Regions from separate parts of the Bacillus sp. 11C genome, predicted to be linked through region 2. Evidence: riboswitches for the same ligand, from Rfam matches in the RefSeq annotation. Region 2 holds a riboswitch; the other holds the start of a gene.

Region 1 (10,124 bases), on a different contig from region 2:
TCCATTTGGCAATCGTCTTGAGATGCTTGAGTGGCAGAAAACGCGCAAAAAAGGATAGATCACGGTTGATGATGATCTATCCTTTTTATGATTGTATCTTTACTCGCGTCCAGGAAGCGTATCATGAACAAAAGGCGGTGCTGGTTTTAATTCCGGTTTTTCTCCAAACGCTTTCGCTTCTTTTACATATTCAAAGGCTTCTCCGTCCGGCGCTTTTTCGTTCAGCCAAGTTTGCTCGGCGCTTTCTTCGCCTTCAGAGAAATTAATAAGCTGATGCGAGAACTCTTGCTTTTCGAGTGCTTTCGGGAATGTTCCCGGCACAATCGGGCCTTCTTGTGCTTCTAATTCTTTAATGGCGGCGAGCCATTGATTTTGGTGCATCGTGTCACGCGCCAGCAGGAAGCTGAGCATATCTTTAACGCCTTTGTCATCTGTCATTTCAAACAGGCGTGCGACCTGCAGACGGCCTTGTGATTCCGCATTCAGATTGGCGCGGAAGTCTGCCAGCAGGTTTCCGCTTGCAACGATATAGCCGCCGCTCCAAGGGACGCCTGTACTGTTTTCCGGCATGGCGCCAAGTCCTGATACAATCGCATGGTGAGGGTTCATGCCGCCCAGAATGGAGCCGATGACCGGATCTTCAGCGGCTTTTTCCTGCTGATCGAGCGGGGCATCCTCAAGAAGTCTGGCGATCATTGTGGCGATCATTTCAACATGCCCGAGTTCCTCAGTTGCCGTATCCATCAGCAAATCCTTGTATTTTTCATTTCCTCTTGTATTCCAGCCTTGAAATAAGTACTGCATGGCAACAGAAATTTCTCCAAATTGCCCGCCTAAAATTTCTTGCATTTTTTTCGCGAATAATGGATCTGGACGATCTGGTTTAGCAGGATGCTGCAGCATTTTCGTGTGCTTAAACATGTTTCCATCTCCTTTTTTCGTTTATCCCTTTTTATATTTCCGATCAATTGAAAGATAAACGAAAAACAGCGTATCGAGATAGAGATTACGAATCCTTTCGCAGCTCTAAAAGCTCCTGAATCAGCTTCCGGCCGAAGATAGGCTCGTACTGCCGGTAAACAGGATCAAGGCGCTTCATCCATTCTTTTTTCTCTTTATCTGACAGCTCGTAGATGTGAATAGAAGAACTCATTTTGATGACTTCCAGCTGCTCCTTGTTCATTTGTTCGGCATGCATTTCATTCCACTCTGTCGTTTCCTTCATCGCTTCTGTCAAAATGCGCCGTGTTTCCGGTGTTTGCGCGTTCCAAAAATGCTCATCCGTCATGACAGCGTAGCCGAGATAACCGTGGCTGCTTATTGTCAAATGGTCCTGAACATTATAAAATTTTTTAGAATAGATGTTTGAAATGGTATTTTCTTCGCCATCGACTGTATGGTTTTCTAACAGCTGAAAGGTAGAATTGAAGGATTCCTGATGAGGCTTTGCGCCAAGCAGCTTGAACTGATCTTCTATCACATCGCTTTGCATAATGCGGAGATCTTGTCCTTTTAAATCATCCGGGGTTTTGACCGGCCCTTGATTTGTCGTGATTTGCTTAAAGCCGTTCGTCCAATAGGCGAGTCCTTTTAATTGGTTTTTCTTTAGCGAATCAAACAGCTGTGTGCCGATGCTGCCGTGCAGTCCTTTTTTGACGGCTTCGTAATTTGTAAATGCATACGGCAGATCCAGCACGCCCCATTCAGGCGAGAGCATGCCGAGCTTCGATGTGGAGGGGGCGATAAATTGAACATCGCCGTTTTGCAATGCTTCAATTTCTTCAATGTCCGAATACAGGCTTCCATTCGGAAACACTTCAATTTTTATTTTTCCGCCTGATTTCTCGTTTACCAGCTCGGCGAATTTATTGGCGGCCAGCCCTTTCGGCGTGTTTTCGGCAACCACATGGCTGAATGTAAACACGATTTGATCCTGTAAGCCTTCCTGATCGTCATCATAAACGATCTCTTCACTGCCGGAACGATCATGGAATCCGATAAATAAAGCGGTTGCAATTCCGGCGATCATCAGTGCGAGACATGCAAACAAACTCTTCATGAAAAGCCCTCCCCTATGTTTTAAGGATAATGGGGGACATGCCATTCGTAAAGACCTGAAAGGAGAAGCTGATGAACAAAAAGAAGCTCTCAATCCGTTGGAAAATCACGATCTTATCCTATATACTCGTCATTTTCTCCTTTTTGATCGGCGGCATTGTGCTCATCGGCAATATCCAGCATACAGAGGAGCGGGAGCTGAAAAAACGTTTGATGAATACGGCCCGGACAGTGTCGGAGATGACAGAAGTGAAAGAGGCCTTGGCGCGAAAAAAACAAACAGAAGCTGTTCGCCATGCGGTTGAAGAGATCAGGATGATTAATGAAGCAGACTATATTGTCGTCATGGATATGAATCACATCCGCTACACGCATCCTGTCAGTACAAGTATCGGCAAGAAATCCAAGGGTGCAGACGAAGAGGCGGCGTTTGCGGAGCATATTTATTTCTCAGAAGCAAAGGGCGAGATCGGCACGGCGGTCCGCGCTTTTTATCCGGTGAAGGATCACGAGCTGAACCAGAGCGGCGTGGTGCTTGTCGGGAAAACACTACCGGGGATTACCGACATATTGCTTCAGTTAAAACACGATATCGCATTCATCGTTGTACTGACACTCGGCTTCGGCCTTGCAGGTTCCTTTCTGCTGGCCCGCCATATCAAAAAACAAATGTTTCAGCTTGAGCCTCATGAGATTGTCCGAATGTATGAAGAACGGACAGCGACGTTTCACTCCATGAACGAAGGCGTGATTGCCATCGACAACCGGCTTATCATTACGATTTTCAATGAAAAAGCGAAACAGATCTTTGAGGTGCAGGGCGATCTGGTCGGAAAGGTGATCTGGGAGGTTCTTAAGGATTCGCGCCTGCCCGAAATCGTGGAGCGGAACAAAGCGGTTTATAATGAAGAAATTCGCGTCAGCGGAAAGGTGATTATGAGCAGCAGAATTCCGATCGTCATGAAGAAAAAAGTCATCGGCGCCGTCGCGATTTTTCAGGACAGAACGGAAGCGGCTAAGATGGCGGAGGAGTTGACCGGCGTCAAAAACTTTGTAGAGGCGCTCCGCGTCCAAAACCATGAGCATATGAATAAGCTGCATACGATCGCCGGTCTCATCCAGCTGGGGAAATCTGAAAAAGCCTTGCAGCTTGCATTCCGGGCGTCAACTGAGCAGGAAAATGTGACTGAATTTCTTCATCGCTCGATTCAAAATGACGCTGCGGCTGGCCTTCTATTAAGTAAAATCAGAAGAGGAAGGGAGCTGGGCATTGCTGTTCATATTGATGAAAACAGCAGCCTTCAGCAATTTCCTGAGCATGTTGATCAGCATGATATCGTTGTGCTTCTTGGCAACCTGATTGAAAATGCCTTCGGTTCATTTGAAACGGTTCAATCTAATGACAAACGGATTGACATCAGCATCGAACAAACGGATGATATCCTGGCAATTTTAATAGAAGATAACGGCCGCGGGATTGAATCGGCACATATGCCGCACCTTTACGACAAAGGATTTACAGTGAATAAAACAGGCGGCACAGGCTATGGCCTGTATCTAGTCAAACAAATTACAGACAAAGGATCGGGCACGATAGAAGTGGATTCACACGCAGGGCAAGGAACAGCTTTTTCTATCGTTTTTCCAATGAAGGGGGAGGAAGCGCAGCATGGCTCTTAAAGAATGGAAGGTTCTGCTCATTGAAGATGATCCGATGGTTCAAGAGGTAAACAAGGATTTCATCACAACTGTCAGCGGCTTTATTGTCTGTGCAACAGCGGGAAACGGAGAAGAAGGCATCAAGCTAATTAAAGAAAAACAGCCCGACCTCGTCATTCTCGATGTGTACATGCCGAAAAAAGACGGGATCAAAACGTTGCAGGAGATCAGAAAGCAAAAGCTTGAAGTGGATATCATTGTCGTTTCCGCTGCAAAAGACAAAGAAACGATCTCCCTTATGCTGCAAAATGGAGCGGCTGACTATATCTTAAAACCATTTAAGCTTGAGCGAATGAGACAGGCACTTGAAAAGTACAAGCAATATAAACAAAAAATAGAAGCGAATGATACGCTGTCCCAGGAACAGCTCGATGCGATCCTGAATATTCCGCAGCAGGCCGTACAGGATCTGCCAAAAGGATTGAATCATTTTACGATGAATGAAGTCACTGCTTTTTTGAAGCGCCAAACCGCATCTCTTTCTGCAGAAGAGGTCGCCAAGGCGCTCGGTATCGCCAGAGTGACAGCCAGGCGATACCTTGATTATCTAGAAAAAAAAGGAACCATTAAGCTGGACGTTCAATACGGCGGAATCGGCCGTCCTGTCAACCGCTACGTGTTTAAAGGATAAACCTGAGACCAAAAAGACCAAAATGTCCGTTATGATCATAAACTTCCCCACCCTATATGAAAACGCTATCATTCTAGTAAGAAAGACACAAAGGCGAATAGGACAGGGGGATGCAGAATATGAAACTGTTTAAAAATTTAACAGTTCAGGTCATAACTGCGGTCATCATCGGGGTCATTGTCGGGCTGGTCTGGCCTGATATCGGCAAAGAAATGAAACCGCTTGGCGATACATTTATCAACGCTGTTAAAATGGTGATCGCCCCAATCATTTTTTTCACTATCGTTCTCGGGATTGCAAAAATGGGCGATATGAAGAAGGTTGGAAAAGTAGGGGGGAAAGCGTTTATTTATTTCGAGGTTGTCACAACTCTCGCACTCATTATCGGTTTGTTCGTCGTTAATATGATAAAGCCGGGATCGGGTCTTGATTACAGCAAGCTTGAAAAGGGTGATGTATCACAATACACGCAAAATGGCGGTCAGGGAATCGACTGGATTGAATTTGTCACACACATTGTTCCGTCCAACATGGTTGATGCCTTCGCAAAAGGGGACATTTTGCAGGTCTTATTCTTTTCGATTCTTTTCGGAGTCGGTCTTGCGGCATTAGGTGAAAAAGGGAAAAGCGTCATTGATTTCTTCGACAAGATTTCTCACGTCTTTTTCAAAATCATCGGCTATATCATGCGTGCGGCGCCAATCGGGGCATTCGGGGCGATGGCGTATACGATCGGGCACTTCGGTCTCGATTCCATCAAGCCTCTGGCAAGTTTAATGATGTCTGTTTATATTACGATGTTCCTGTTCGTATTTGTAGCTTTAAATATCATCTGCAAGCTTTACGGATTCAGTCTGTGGAATTACCTGCGCTTTATTAAAGATGAGCTTCTGATCGTGCTTGGCACAAGCTCTTCAGAATCGGTGCTTCCGCGTATGATGGATAAAATGGAGCGTTACGGCTGTTCAAAATCCGTTGTCGGGCTTGTCATTCCGACGGGCTATTCGTTTAACCTTGACGGCACATCGATTTATTTATCAATGGCGACGGTTTTTCTGGCACAGGTGTTTGGAGTAGACCTCAGCATTGGCCAGCAAATTACAATTATCCTCGTTCTGATGCTGACATCGAAGGGAGCGGCCGGTGTGACGGGAAGCGGGTTTATCGTCCTTGCCTCAACACTGTCAGCGCTTCAGGTCATTCCGCTGGAGGGTCTTGCACTCCTGCTTGGGGTTGACCGTTTCATGAGTGAAGGAAGAGCGATTGTGAACCTGATCGGAAACGGAATCGCCACGATCATTGTTGCAAAAAGCGAAAATGAATTCGATGAAGCAAAAAGCATAGAGGCTGTTGAAGACATGAAAAAAATGAAAACAGCAGTTTAAGAAATGAGCGGCTCATCCATGGGGCCGTTTTTTTAATTGTTTAAGAATTATTAAGGTAATGACAGAGACCTCAGCATTTTTTTGTTATATAATTTACAGATGGATACTATATTGAATTAAGGACGTTTGTCCTAACAGGGGTGTATAAATGGCCGCTTTAGTTAAATTTTTTCAGCACCCGGGAGTAAGGCGTTTTTCCGTCTTTGTCGTGTTAACTGGTGTGTTATATCTATTTAAGAGCATGATCAACTTAATATTGCTTACCTTCATTTTCACCTTTCTAATGGATCGTTTGGAGTTTGTCGTACGGCAGTTCGCAAGTCGATTCTTCCGCGTAAGCCAGCGGGTTGTCATTACGTTTCTTTACGTGTTGCTGGCTGTGCTGCTTACAGTTGGGGGATTTGTTTTTTATCCGATCGTCGCGGCGCAGATTCAGCAGCTGGCTAAGCAAATTAAACATATTGCGTATCACCCGGACACCATCCCTTTCTTTGATGAGATCACCAGTGTTTTCGGAGATATTAATATCAGTTCATATGTCAAAGAGGGTTTCAATGTGGTGTATACGTATCTGGCCGATATCAGCACATTTGGCTTGCAGGTCGTAATGGCGCTCGTTCTCAGCATGTTTTTCTTATTTGAGAAAAAACGGCTTTCAGAATTTATGGGGAAATTTAAAACGAGCAAACTGGCGGTCTTTTATGAGGAAATTGCTTTCTTCGGAAGAAAATTTGCAAGAACGTTCGGCAAAGTGCTTGAGGCTCAATTTATCATTGCGCTCGTCAACTGTGTTCTGACGTTTATCGCGCTTTGGATTATGCATTTCCCGCAGCTGTTTGGGCTTTCTATTATGGTGTTTTTCCTTGGATTAATTCCTGTAGCAGGCGTTGTCATTTCTTTGATTCCGCTCAGTATTATCGCTTACAGCACAGGCGGCGGAATGTATGTGCTCTACATTGTGCTTGTCATATTCGCCATACATGCGATCGAAACCTATTTCTTAAATCCGAAGCTGATGTCTGCGAAAACAGAACTGCCGATCTTTTTCACTTTCATAGTACTCATTTTCTCTGAGCACTTTTTAGGCATTTGGGGTTTAATTATCGGGATTCCGATCTTTGTGTTTCTCCTTGATATCCTTGATGTGACCAATAAGGAAGAAGGACCTAAAAGATTCCAAGAGAAAAGTAACAAAAAATAGTTTACAAAATTGGTTCTTTTCTGTATAAATAAACTATCATACAATAGTAAGCCACACGCTTAATCCTTTAACTAAGGAGTGGGGGACCCGATCTTTTGGGGTTAATTTTTCGTCAGAAAAACGGACATCTCTTCGTCCGAACCCGTCAGCTAACCTCATCAGCGTGAAGAGAGAATCCAGTGGTTTGATGTAATAGCCAAAGCCCACGGGAGTCTCTCGCGGGCTTTTTTTTAAAAAAGGGAGGAATGCAGATGAAGCTGGCTACAAAGATAATCATTGCATTGGTGCTGGGTGCGGTGACGGGAATTATTCTTAACCTGACATCACCTGAATTATTTGAAAATTTGAATAAGTTTGTATTTGGTCCGCTTGGTACGATCTTTTTAAACCTTATCAAAATGCTTGTCGTTCCGATTGTCTTTTTCTCACTGACACTGGGAGTAGCTGGACTGGGCGATCCTAAGAAGCTTGGCAGAATCGGTTTAAAGGCGATTTCTTATTTTCTCGTCACAACTGCAGTGGCGATTACCATTGCCATCATTTTAGCTCTTGTCATCAAACCGGGAGAGTTTGGAACATATGATACATCGTCTGCCGAATTCACTGCTGAAAAAGCGCCAAGTATTGCCGACACCCTGTTAAACATTATTCCGACCAATCCTGTTCAAGCGATGACCGAAGGAAATATGCTGCAGATTATCGCTTTTGCCATTTTTGTCGGGCTTGGGATTACAATGCTCGGTAAAAAAGCGGATATGCTTCTCAAAGTTGTTGAGCAAGGAAATGAATTGATGATGTACCTAGTGAATCTGGTCATGAAGTTTGCTCCGTATGGCACATTCGGTTTGATTGCGACAGCCGTGGGAAGCCAAGGGTTCAGTGCAATGAAAGCGATGGGCTTGTACATGCTTGTGGTAACCATTGCATTATTGATACATGCAGTCGTAACCTACGGATCTACGGTAGCGCTTATCGCCAAAAGAAATCCGATTACGTTCTTTAAAGATTTCTCAGAGGTTATGGTCGTCGCGTTCAGTACTTCCAGCAGCAATGCGACTCTGCCGGTTTCCATGGATGTGGCACAGAGAAAACTAAAGGTGCCTGAGCCGATCAGCAGCTTTGTCCAGCCGCTGGGCGCTACAATTAATATGGACGGAACAGCCATCATGCAAGGGGTAGCCACCGTCTTCATTGCGCAGGTATTCGGGCATGATCTGACACTCACGCAGCTGCTGATGGTCGTACTGACGGCTGTATTAGCAAGTGTCGGAACCGCGGGTGTTCCGGGAGTCGGTTTGATTATGCTTGCTATGGTGCTTCAATCTGTCGGTCTTCCTGTCGAGGGAATCGGATTGATCCTTGGAATTGACCGCCTGCTTGATATGCTTCGTACAGTTGTAAATACAACAGGAGACGCGGCCTGCGCTGTCATTGTGACAGAAACAGAGAAGAACAAACAGCCTGAGCAAACGTCGACTCTATCGGTTTAACCAAACATTTGGAAGCAACAAATGCTATAATACAAACAGTGCCTAATTGTTGGGCACTGTTTATTTTTTGCCGAAAAAGGAGGAAGGCTTTATGGCTGAGCCGATTTTACATATTAAAGGCCTCGATAAAAAGATCGGGTCTAAACAGATTTTAAAACAGATCAGCATGGACGTCATGGAGGGAGAAATCATCGGCCTGCTCGGCCCGAATGGTTCAGGGAAAACAACACTCATCCGTATCATCGTCGGGCTGTTAAAACAAAACAGCGGAAGTGTGACAATCAGCGGATTCCAGCATGATACAGAGTTTGAACAAGCAATGGAAGCTGTGGGGGCGATCGTCGAAAACCCAGAGTTCTATCCGTACCTGACAGGCTGGGAAAACCTCAAGCACTTTGCGAATATGCACAAAAAAATAGCGGATGAACGGCTTGATGAAGTGGTGGAACGTGTCGGGCTGACGTCAGCGATTCATGATAAGGTCAAAACCTATTCCCTTGGCATGCGCCAGCGACTTGGCATTGCGCAGGCGATTCTTCACGGGCCGAAGCTTCTTATTTTAGATGAGCCGACAAACGGTCTTGATCCCGCGGGTATGAAGGATTTTCGCGATCATATTAAAGAGCTCGCGGAAAAGGAAGGGACAGCAGTCCTATTCGCCACCCATTTACTGCGCGAGGTTGAAGATCTGTGTGACCGTGTCATCATTATTCAAAAAGGCGAGATCAAAGCGGAAGTCAGCTTATATGGAACAGATCAAACAACAGAAAAAGCAATCATTGAAGTGCAGCCGGAAGAAAAAGCACTCAATTGGCTGACAAGCAATCAATATCAAGCTGAGCGGCAAGACGGGGCGATTGTTGTTGAGGTAGCAAAAGAAAACATTCCGGAGCTGAACCGCTCACTTGTCGGACAAGACCTGGATGTATTTTCCGTTATGCCTTACACGCAATCACTGGAAGATGAATTCATAAAAGCGACAACTGCCCATCAAGAGGAGGGAGAAGAGCTTGTCTAAATTAGTTTGGAATGAACATATGAAACTTTTTAATCGGAAGGTCACATTGGTATCTCTTATCTTGATGGCGGTCTTTCAATTTTTCATGGCTTTGATCATTAAACGGATTGTCATCAGCGCCGGGACAGATGAAAATTTCATCGGCTATTTTTCGTATACACCGAGCCTGAACATCCTGCTGCAGGCGTTAACGATCGTGATTGCAGCGACAATTGTTTCGATGGAGTTTGATAAAAAGACGATCAAATTTCTGCTCATTCGTCCAGTTAAACGCCAAAAGATTTTTGGGTCAAAATTAATCACAATTGTGATGGCCAGCTTTTATTTATATTTGGCATACTACATTCTGGCATTATTATTCGGTCTTATCTTTTTTGGCACATCCGTGACTTCAGAATCACAGGCATTGCTGATCAACACTTTGGAGCTGATCGGGTCAAACTGGCTTGAAGCCGTAATGATGGGATTGTTCGGGCTGCTTTGTTCTTCGCTGTTCCGCAACAGTGCGGTAGCTGTCGTCGTTTCTTTTGTCGTTTTATATGGAGCGAGTACACTTGTCCAGCTCATGAAGCTGTTTGAAAACAAATGGGGCAGCTTTTTACTTTTTGCGAACACTGACTTT
Region 2 (10,124 bases):
TCATCGCCTGCGTAAACAGCGCCCGGTCTCTCAACAATACAGACAATCCCTCTTATGCCCAATGCGTGGCGGACGAAAGCCGGCGCCAGCTTCGGCTTTTCCGGATAATAAGACTGAATGACTTCACCCGGCTGGATACAAGGATCATTTTCTCCCTCACATAGCAAAGCGGCACCGCTTGGAAAAATGAGCCGGCTCCCCTCTTTTAATGAAGTGAAATCGTGTATTCCGCTGACTGCGATATTTGCCCCGAGCCATTCCGGCAAAATACTCGACACTCCCATTTTTAAAGCCAACTCATCACATTCCTCTATTGAAACAATTGAAATTTGTCTGCGGTTGAAAATTTCGGTCCCCCTTGAAAACATTGGTTCTCTGGCTCCCGCTTTTTTGGTCAGTCCAAAATGCAAGTCACCGGGGATGCCGCCATAATCAATATCGAGCTTGTCCATTCGCTTTGTTACGAAACTTTCTGTATCTGCGATATACAAGCCTTCTGTTTTTGCAGTCATACGCTTCCACATCATTCGGCACCTTCCTTCTTCTTTAACATGTCCATTTATGTTTCATTATCCAAAAAAATCCCGCTCTGTAAAGGAGCGGGACATATGATTATACAGTTTTAGGTGTAAGATTAAAACAGCGCTTGTAGATCCAATTGTATGCTTTTTCATTTAAGTCTCTAGGGTTTCCGAAGGTTTGCGGATCTTTCATCGCTTCTTTTGACAAGCGTTCGATCATATCAGGCGATACTCCCTGCTCTTCTAAAGTCGGTACTTCTAAGTCTCCGACTAGGTCATACATCCAATTGACAGATGCTTTCGCAGCTTCTTCTGTTGTCATATTGCTAGTATCAATACCGAACGCTTTTGCAATACGTGCAAACTTCTCAGGATAGCCCTTCCAGTTGTATTCCATGACAGGACCCATCATCGCAGCCACACATTGACCGTGAGCGACTGGAATAATGCCGCCAAGCGTTTGGCTCATCGCATGAGCCGCGCCCGCTGATTCACTGCCGTAAGAAAGACCTGCAAGCATCGCAGCCTGCGCCATTCCGTATCTTGCTTCCAGATCCTCTCCGTCAGCAAATGCTCTTTTAATGTAATGAGCGGCATATTCAATCGCCATTAAGGCAACTGCATCCGTGATTGGCTGAGCAAATTTCATTGTATAGCACTCAATGGCATGAGCAAGCGCATCAATTCCCGTCATGGCTGTTACATGCGGAGGCATTGAAATATGAAGCTCAGGATCAATGATGGTCAGGTGCGCTGCGATCAGCGGACCGCCCGTGTTGAACTTGAATTCTCTTTCTTCATCCGTAATAACAGCCCATTGGGTTACTTCTGAACCTGTTCCGGCTGTTGTCGGAATTGTTGTCAGCGGAGGGATCCGGTTTTCCAGCGTTTTTTTTCCATCTGCCGCTTCATAATCAAGTACGCTTCCTTCGTGTGTTGCTTCTACTCCAATTGCTTTCGCTGTGTCCATGGAGCTTCCGCCTCCGACTGCCACTAAACCATTACAGTTCTCTTTTTTGTATAGCTCAGACCCTTCATTCACAAGACGGACAGGCGGGTTTGGCTCTACTTTATTAAAGAGCACAACTTCAATGCCCGCTCCTTTTAGTGATTCGATTACAGGGTCAACGACGCCGGCTTTATAAATCCCAGGGTCTGTGACAAGGAGTGCTTTCGAAACGCCCAGCGCAGCTATTTCTTCTCCCGTATGCTTGACGGCTCCGATTCCGTGCTTAATCACAGTCGGAATTTCAAATGTGTGGAATTTGTGCATGCTTTCTACTTTCATATTTAATGTCATTATAATCTCTCCCTTTTATGAATTGAACCAATTAACCGCTGCCGGTTTTGTATTGCGATACACATGTTTGACTTCTGTATATTCTTCAAGGCCTATTTTTCCAAGCTCGCGTCCGAATCCGGACTGCTTATAGCCGCCCCATGGCGCCTGCGCAAAATACGGATGGAAATCGTTAATCCAAACCGTTCCCATTCTCAAGCGGGCTGCTACGCGTTCACACTTTTCAATATCTTTAGACCATACCGCTCCGGCCAAGCCATAGATGGTATCATTCGCAAGCGCGATTACCTCATCTTCCGAGCTGAAGGTTTCGACTGTCAATATAGGACCGAATACCTCTTCCTGAACAATTCTCATATTCGATTTACAGTTTGAGAAAATAGTAGGTTCATAGAAAAAGCCGTTTTGTAGCGCAGGGTCTTCCGGACGTTTGCCGCCTGTCTCGAGCTTCGCGCCTTCTTCTATTCCGATCTCTACATATTTTTCTACCTTTGCCCTGTGCTCTGCAGAAATAAGCGGACCGCTTTCTGTCTCTGCGTCAAAACCATTTCCGAGTTTTATGCGTTTTGCCCGTTTGACAAGCTCTGCTAAAAATTGATCGTAAATAGCATCTTCAACAAGCAAGCGGGAACCGGCGGAGCATACTTGGCCAGCGTGGAAAAATACAGCGTTTAATGCCTGATCGACCGCAACTTCTAAATCTGCGTCCTTGAAAACGATATTTGGATTTTTCCCGCCCAATTCAAGCGCGATTTTTTTGACGTTTCCGCTTGCCGCCCGCATGATTTTTTTGCCTGTTTCGATTCCCCCTGTAAATGAAACCAAATCGACGTCTTCGTTTGCGGCAAGCTCGTCGCCCACTGTTGCTCCCGGTCCAAGGACGAGATTTGCGACACCTTTTGGAACACCCGCTTCTTCCATCAGCTTGAACACTTTGATTGTCGTTAGCGGCGTGATCTCACTCGGCTTCATGACGATCGTATTTCCTGCAGCCAGTGCAGGCGCGATTTTCCAGCTCGCTTGCAGGAGCGGATAATTCCATGGCGTAATCTGGCCGCAAACCCCGATTGGCTCTCTGATGATTTTGCTTTCTGAATCAGGGATCGGAGAAGAAATGATCTCTCCACCATCTTTGTCTGCCAATCCGGCGTAATATTGAAATACATTGGCGATATCGTCCATATCGGCCTTACTTTCTTCGAGTGTTTTTCCCGTATCAAGAGATTCAAGTTCAGCCAGCTCATCAAGATCACGTCTAATTAATTCCGCAATTTTCAGAACAATTTTCCCGCGTTCAAGCCCGGATAGAGATGACCATTCTCCTTTGTCAAAGGCTCTTCGCGCGGCTTCGATCGCCTTGATGGCGTCCTCTCGCCCTCCCTCGCTTACGGTTGCAATTTCTTCTTGATTAAATGGGTTGATAATGTTGCGGATCTGCTCTTTTTCGGCGCTGATCCATTCACCGTCAATGTATAATGTTTGACTCATATAAGCCTCCTTGACGTAAATAAAGTTTGTTAAATAAAAATTTAATGTTTTTAACAACCTTAATCTAACATATGGTTTTTAAACTGTCAAAGCCCCATTTTGATTTTTCTTTTTGACTTTTCTTTATGTTTCGTTAAGATAAAGAACATAAAGAAATAACTTAACGAATTTAATTCTCTAAAGGAAAAGAGGGTCAGTATGGATGAAAATCCAGAATTTGCAGTTATAGAACAGGCTCGGGATCTTGTTATCGACTCCATTGCTGAAACGATGGATCTTTACGGAATTACCCGCAGTGTCGGGATTTTATATGGGACGATGTATATGCGGGATGAGATGACGCTTGACGAAATGCGTGAGGAATTGCAAATGAGCAAGCCAAGCATGAGCACAGGTGTCAAAAAACTTCAGGACTTAAATGTGGTGAAAAAAACTTTTCACCGGGGCATCCGCAAGCATACATTTGTAGCTGAAAAAGATTTTTTCAAATTTTTCACGAATTTCTTTCCGCCTAAATGGGAGCGGGAAGTTCAAGTAAATGTAGCAGCGATTGAGGAAGCCCAGGCTGATTTACAAGAGGTTTTAAACAAGGAAGGCCTCAATGAAGACCTCAAAAATGAAGCGCTGCAGCTTTACGAGCAGCTGGAAAACTCTAGAGCCTACTATGATTGGCTGAAACGGCTTGCTGAATCGGTGCAGAGCGGGGAAATTTTTAAGTTTATACCAATCGAAAGAAAGTAAAGAAGAAAACGCCTGGGAAACCGGGCGTTTTTCTGTTCGTTTGTATGTAATTACTACAAATTTGAAAAATACGGGAAAAACACCCCATTTACTTCCAAAATATTTGATGTTAATTTTATGTAGGTAAAATTTGTATTTGGCCACTCAGTGGAGGTGAAAAGCGGGCAGGCCTATATATTTTATAACTTTTAAGGGGGAATTTTATTATGAAACGTAAATTATTATCTTCTTTGGCAATTGGTGCATTAAGTCTCGGTTTACTCGTTTCTGCACCTACAGCTTCTTTCGCGGCTGAATCTAAATCAACTTCCGCTCATACTGAGTCTACTATGAGAACACAGTCAACAGCTTCATTGTTTGCAACAATCACAGGGACCAGCAAAACGGAATGGTCTTTCTCCGATATCGAATTGACATACCGTCCAAATACGCTTCTCAGCCTTGGCGTTATGGAATTTACATTGCCAAGCGGATTTACTGCAAATACAAAAGACACAATGAACGGGCGTGCGTTGCGTGAAACACAGATCCTTAATAACGGGAAAACAGTAAGGGTTCCTCTGGCACTTGATTTGTTAGGAGCTGGCGAATTCAAATTAAAACTAAATAACAAAACACTTCCTGCCGCTGGTACATATACTTTCCGTGCGGAGAATAAATCATTGAGCATCGGAAATAAATTTTACGCCGAAGCCAGCATTGACGTGGCTAAGCGCAGTACTCCTCCGACTCAGCCATGCGGCTGCAACTAAACATGAAGACCGGTTAACGCCGGTCTTTTTTTGTGTTTTAACCTCCCCTTTTCCCTCTATTTCTAATTATCTTTTTTCTGGTTTAAAATTTAAATTGACAAACTCTAGAAACAGGAGTAAATTCTTGAGTGTTCAATTTCATAAGAGTCTCTTTTACCGCTTAATCAAACACGAACGGGGGAACCAACGATTGGCTGTTTTATTCACAGCCTAGGGGTGAATCTTACTTAGTAAGAGGGGGTACTCTGAATCCCTAATCCGACAGCTAACCTCGTAGGCGTATCCAGAGAGGAGGTCTATTAGCGGCCATTCTTCGAGATGGTCTTTTTTGCTTCAAAAACGTTAATTTTACTAAGGGAGTTATGAACATTGGGAAAAATAAAAAATAAGCAATTTGCCGTGATTGGGCTGGGCCGGTTTGGCGGAAGCATTTGCAAAGAGCTGCACAGAATGGGGCATGAGGTCCTTGCAATTGATATCAACGAAGAAAAGGTAAATGCATACGCTTCTTACGCAACTCATGCGGTGATTGCCAACGCCACCGAAGAAAACGAATTGCTATCGTTAGGAATACGCAATTTTGAATATGTGGTTGTTGCGATCGGAGCGAATATTCAAGCAAGTACCCTGACCACCTTATTATTAAAGGAATTTGACATCCCGAATATTTGGGTCAAAGCTCAAAACCATTATCACCATAAAGTGCTTGAAAAAATAGGCGCTGACCGTATCATTCACCCTGAAAAGGACATGGGCGTCAAGATCGCACAAAGCCTTTCTGATGAGAACGTTTTAAATTACATTGATTTATCTGATGAGTACAGTATTGTCGAGCTGCTGGCAACACGCAAGCTTAATTCAAAATCAATTACTGATCTGAATGTAAGAGTAAAGTACGGCTGTACAATCCTTGCCATTAAACACCATGGAGATATCCGGCTTTCTCCAGCACCCGGAGACATCATTCACGAACAAGATTGCCTGGTGATCATGGGGCACAAAAAGGATATTAGACGTTTTGAAAACGAAGGGATGTAGACAAAGGTGACACTTCAAAAGGATAAAGTGATCAAATGGGTTCGTTTCACACCGCCTCAAGTGCTTGCAATTGGTTTTTTTCTAACCATTATCATCGGGAGTGTGCTGTTAATGCTCCCGATTTCTGCAGCGAAGCCATTATCATGGATCGATGCCCTTTTTACTGCCGCTTCCGCTACAACTGTAACAGGGCTTGCAGTTGTTGATACCGGTACAGAATTTACAATTTTCGGGCAAACTGTCATCATGGGGCTGATTCAGATCGGCGGTCTTGGGTTTATGACTTTTGCTGTTTTGATCGTCATGATATTAGGAAAGAAAATCGGATTAAAAGAACGAATGCTGGTTCAGGAAGCCTTAAACCAGCCGACAATCGGCGGTGTCGTAGGTCTTGTCAAGGTTCTGTTCCTGTTTTCGATCAGTATTGAGCTGATAGCAGCTCTTATCTTATCCATCCGGTTTGTGCCCCAGTATGGCTGGGCATTCGGCTTGTTTGCCAGTCTGTTTCATGCAATATCTGCTTTTAACAATGCCGGATTTTCGTTGTGGCCGGATAACTTGATGAGCTTCGTTGGAGATCCTACAATTAACATCGTGATTACTTTTTTATTTATTACAGGAGGGATCGGATTTACAGTTCTGTTTGACATCATGAAAAACCGGCGATTCAAAGCCTTTTCCTTACATACGAAGCTCATGCTTACAGGTACATTGATTCTGAATGCAGTTGCTATGCTGGTGATTTTCACTTTAGAGTATAGCAACCCCGGCACGCTCGGCCACCTGCATATAGGAGATAAACTGTGGGCTTCCTATTTTCAGGCTGTAACGCCGAGAACCGCGGGCTTCAATTCCCTCGATATTGGGAGTATGAGAGAAGGAACGATTGTATTTACGTTATTATTGATGTTTATCGGAGCAGGCAGCGCTTCAACAGCGAGCGGTATTAAACTGACCACGTTCATCGTGATTTTAATGTCTGTTATCGCTTATTTGCGAGGAAAAAAAGAAACGGTTATTTTCCGCCGCTCCATCAAATACCCGATTATCATAAAAGCTCTAGCTGTCAGCGTCACCAGCTTGTTCATTGTGTTTTTAGGAATTTTCGCCCTGACGATCACAGAACAAGCACCGTTTATCCAAATTGTGTTTGAAACCTTTTCAGCATTCGGAACTGTCGGTCTATCAATGGGATTGACTCCCGAACTCACAGAAGCGGGAAAATGTATCATTATTGTCATCATGTTCATCGGAAGAATTGGTCCTCTGACGTTCGTGTTTTCATTCGCGAAAACAGAGAAATCAAATATTCGTTATCCTGATGGTGAGGTGTTTACGGGGTGATAGCAAAAAATCCGGCGTGCAGGCGCCGGATTTTTTTTATGATTCGATATGAGATTGATTGTGTCTTTTTTCCTGCTCCGCGATGATTTCGTTATCTTCTGCGTTATCACGGGTCACTTTTTGTGTAAGAATCGCACCGACCGCTACAAGTATCATAACGGCAATATAATAGCCTTTTTCATTGAGTTCCAGATTATCAGCATTATAGAGTCCGACACTAAACAAAAATACTCCCGCAAAAAAAGTGAAATAAGCTAATACTGTAAAAGCAACCGTGTTTCTCCGTCTATATTTCTGCATCGTTGTTCCTCCTGAAAACATAGTCAATAAGTGATAACTTCCGTGGAATATTATACCTCAAATTCCCCTGAATGGAACATAGAAATAAAAATACCAGTAAAAACAGCTTAGGTTGATTCCTTTATTTCAACAGCTGAATCGTCAATCCAGCCGATGAGCTTATCATTGATTTGAAATTGGTACCATACGGACTGGCCCTTCTGCTTTTTAGATACTACCTTTATGTCCTTTCCGATGTAAGATTGGGCAGAGGTAAGTCTTATGGACTGCTCATCAGTAGAAGGCTTGGACCATACGTCTTGAACGGCACTGTCTTTAATGGAGCCGATGAAATCCACAGATTTCAAGGATGGATTGACCTCATCGTACGCATCTAAATCATATTTTTCCACAATAGCGCTGAGTTTGTCAGCGTAATCAGGATCTGTAGCATATCCTGCTGTTTGCAAGGCGGTTGCCGCTTCCTTATAATCCCCAGCATCAAGCACCGGTTTATACTTCTTTTTATTCCATGATGTGCCGCGAACAAACAATTGGGCATGGTCATCCATAGATTCAAAAAACGTGCTGTATTTGCGAAACTTTGCGCGAATGGTTTTTCTTTCCCCTTTTTCAAATTCATCCGTTTCCATCGTGACGTGATGGCCTTTATAATTTCCTTTTACACCAAAAAGGTTATTGGCCTGAGCAGCAAGTTCGCTGTTCCCCCAGTCAGATTCGAGAATGGCCTGAGCGATCGTGATGCTGGGGAGGACATGATATTTCTCATACAGAATTTGTGCATGCCCGGACAGGCTGTCAATAAATACTTGCTGTTCATCAATTTCTTCGGGTTCTTTGGATGTTTCAATCGGCTTTGATAAAGTTGTGGCTAAAACAAAAAAGGCTAACGGAATCGATACAATGAAAAATAGTGTAATCAAGAGTCTGCGTTTTTTCAGTTTTTTACGGGCCATGAATACCTTCCTTCGAGTTAAGAGATTACGAATGTAAAAGAATCTACCTTTTAGAATTTTACTTTGACTTCTAATATTTTTCAATTCTTTAGGCAGAAAGTTGGGAAAAGATTGCAAACAAAAAACCTTTTCACTAGAAATGGTTCAGATTGTTGACAAAATCCTTGAAGTCTAGGAAGGACGACATTGGAGCCGACTTCCGCAGAATGTGGTGACAGCGGCGTTTGAACAGAACACTCAGGATAAAAGAAATCATGATAAGGAGGCATCATAGAATCTTGCAGAGCTAGATAGATCGGATGGGCGCCAAATTTTTTCCTCAGCAGCGGACCTGCCGGCAAAAATAATGCAAAGGCCATATTGCCGATTACTATTGGATTCACTGATATGAAGTCCCTCCGACCGTCTTCTGAACAAGGCCTTGAACTGACGACAATGCCATGTTAAACATTAATCTCGGCCCGACAGCTAAAACAGCGAGCAAAGAAATCATCCAACAGTGTTTTGTCTTCATGTTGTCATTCCTTCCTATAAATGCATACGAAACACATCATTTTAAAAAACAAAAGAAGCTAATAGATTTTGCATGCCATTAGCTTTCATTCTAATACTCTCCCTATCATGGGAAATGATATTAATTTAAATATGTGAAAAAGTGATCATATGTTCAAATATTGTTCCTAATCGATTAGGTTTTTCCAATGACAGAAATTTCAAGTATAAAACAAAAGCCTGAACAGCTTTTGCCCGATATCGTAATTTTGAGCCAAAGCGGGCTAAAACTTCACTTATGAGTCCCTGCTTACTCCCTCAGGCGACCATTTTAAAGTTCACCGGAAAATCCTGTCGTGACATGTTCAAAAAAAACAGCGAACGAACCTTTTCCTCAAAAACAAACAAAAAAACCCTTATAGAATAAGGGTTTAAAGGTATGGAGCCAAGGGGGCTCGAACCCCTGACCTCTACACTGCCAGTGTAGCGCTCTCCCAGCTGAGCTATGGCCCCGTATGTAACGTCATATTTATTATAGATGATTTTTTTTTGAAAAACAAGCTGTTCCCTCTTGAAATGACAGAAAAAATAAGGCTCCGGAAGAGCCTTATTTTTAGATTTACATCATGATTAAAAGTAAAATCACACCGAGGATGATTCGGTAGATTGCAAAGGGGACGAGTTTGATTTTGTTAATCAGTTTTAAGAAGAAACGGACGACAAACAGCGCGACAACAAAGGCGCAGATAAAGCCGACGATGAAAAACGGCAACAGATCCGAGCTTAAACTGTCCCAGTGCTTCACAAGGCTCAAAAAGCTTGCTCCCATCATGATCGGCATCGCCATAATAAACGTAAAGTCGGCTGCCGCGCGATGGTTCAATCCAAGAATAACGCCTCCGGAAATGGTTGAACCGGAACGCGAGAAACCCGGCCACAGGGCAAGACATTGGAATAAGCCGACTCCTATCGCCTGCTTATAGGAAATGCGGTCGAGGGTGTCTGTTGCAACTTTCCGTTTATTCACCCAATCAGCAAAAAGCATCAGGACTGCCCCGGCAATTAAACCCACGGCTACAGTTTGAACAGAAAATAAATATTCATCAATGTAATCCTCAAACAAAAAGCCGAGAACAGCTGCAGGCACAAGTCCGACTGCAATTTGTGCAATGCTTAATTTATGTCCCTGCTT

What was found. Region 2 has a riboswitch for cyclic di-AMP ahead of ktrA (potassium uptake protein KtrA). Riboswitches for the same ligand answer to the same signal wherever they lie in the genome.
Region 1: another riboswitch for cyclic di-AMP. It lies ahead of ACY3LV_RS03265 (dicarboxylate/amino acid:cation symporter); the one in region 2 lies ahead of ktrA (potassium uptake protein KtrA).

Annotation. Positions count from the first base shown of each region.
Region 1 is NZ_JBUPVZ010000002.1:104,131-114,254, reverse strand. Features, by position in the region: gene ACY3LV_RS03300 (VOC family protein) at 1-58, shown strand, start outside; gene ACY3LV_RS03295 (manganese catalase) at 100-921, opposite strand; gene ACY3LV_RS03290 (TRAP transporter substrate-binding protein) at 1,007-2,059, opposite strand; gene dctS (two-component system sensor histidine kinase DctS) at 2,131-3,738, shown strand; gene dctR (two-component system response regulator DctR) at 3,728-4,408, shown strand; gene dctP (C4-dicarboxylate transporter DctP) at 4,528-5,793, shown strand; gene ACY3LV_RS03270 (AI-2E family transporter) at 5,942-6,994, shown strand; cyclic di-AMP (ydaO/yuaA leader) riboswitch at 7,041-7,172, shown strand; gene ACY3LV_RS03265 (dicarboxylate/amino acid:cation symporter) at 7,246-8,484, shown strand; gene ACY3LV_RS03260 (ABC transporter ATP-binding protein) at 8,576-9,502, shown strand; gene ACY3LV_RS03255 (ABC transporter permease) at 9,495-10,124, shown strand, end outside.
Region 2 is NZ_JBUPVZ010000005.1:4,712-14,835, forward strand. Features, by position in the region: gene ACY3LV_RS08750 (MOSC domain-containing protein) at 1-524, opposite strand, end outside; gene gbsB (choline dehydrogenase) at 613-1,821, opposite strand; gene betB (betaine-aldehyde dehydrogenase) at 1,837-3,309, opposite strand; gene cudC (choline uptake/conversion transcriptional regulator CudC) at 3,508-4,050, shown strand; gene bslA (biofilm surface layer hydrophobin BslA) at 4,257-4,802, shown strand; cyclic di-AMP (ydaO/yuaA leader) riboswitch at 4,950-5,098, shown strand; gene ktrA (potassium uptake protein KtrA) at 5,172-5,840, shown strand; gene ktrB (Ktr system potassium transporter KtrB) at 5,847-7,184, shown strand; gene ACY3LV_RS08785 (YiaA/YiaB family inner membrane protein) at 7,221-7,484, opposite strand; gene ACY3LV_RS08790 (glucosaminidase domain-containing protein) at 7,592-8,440, opposite strand; partial or broken gene ACY3LV_RS08795 (MFS transporter) at 8,725-8,954, opposite strand; tRNA gene ACY3LV_RS08800 (tRNA-Ala) at 9,373-9,445, opposite strand; gene ACY3LV_RS08805 (undecaprenyl-diphosphate phosphatase) at 9,552-10,124, opposite strand, start outside.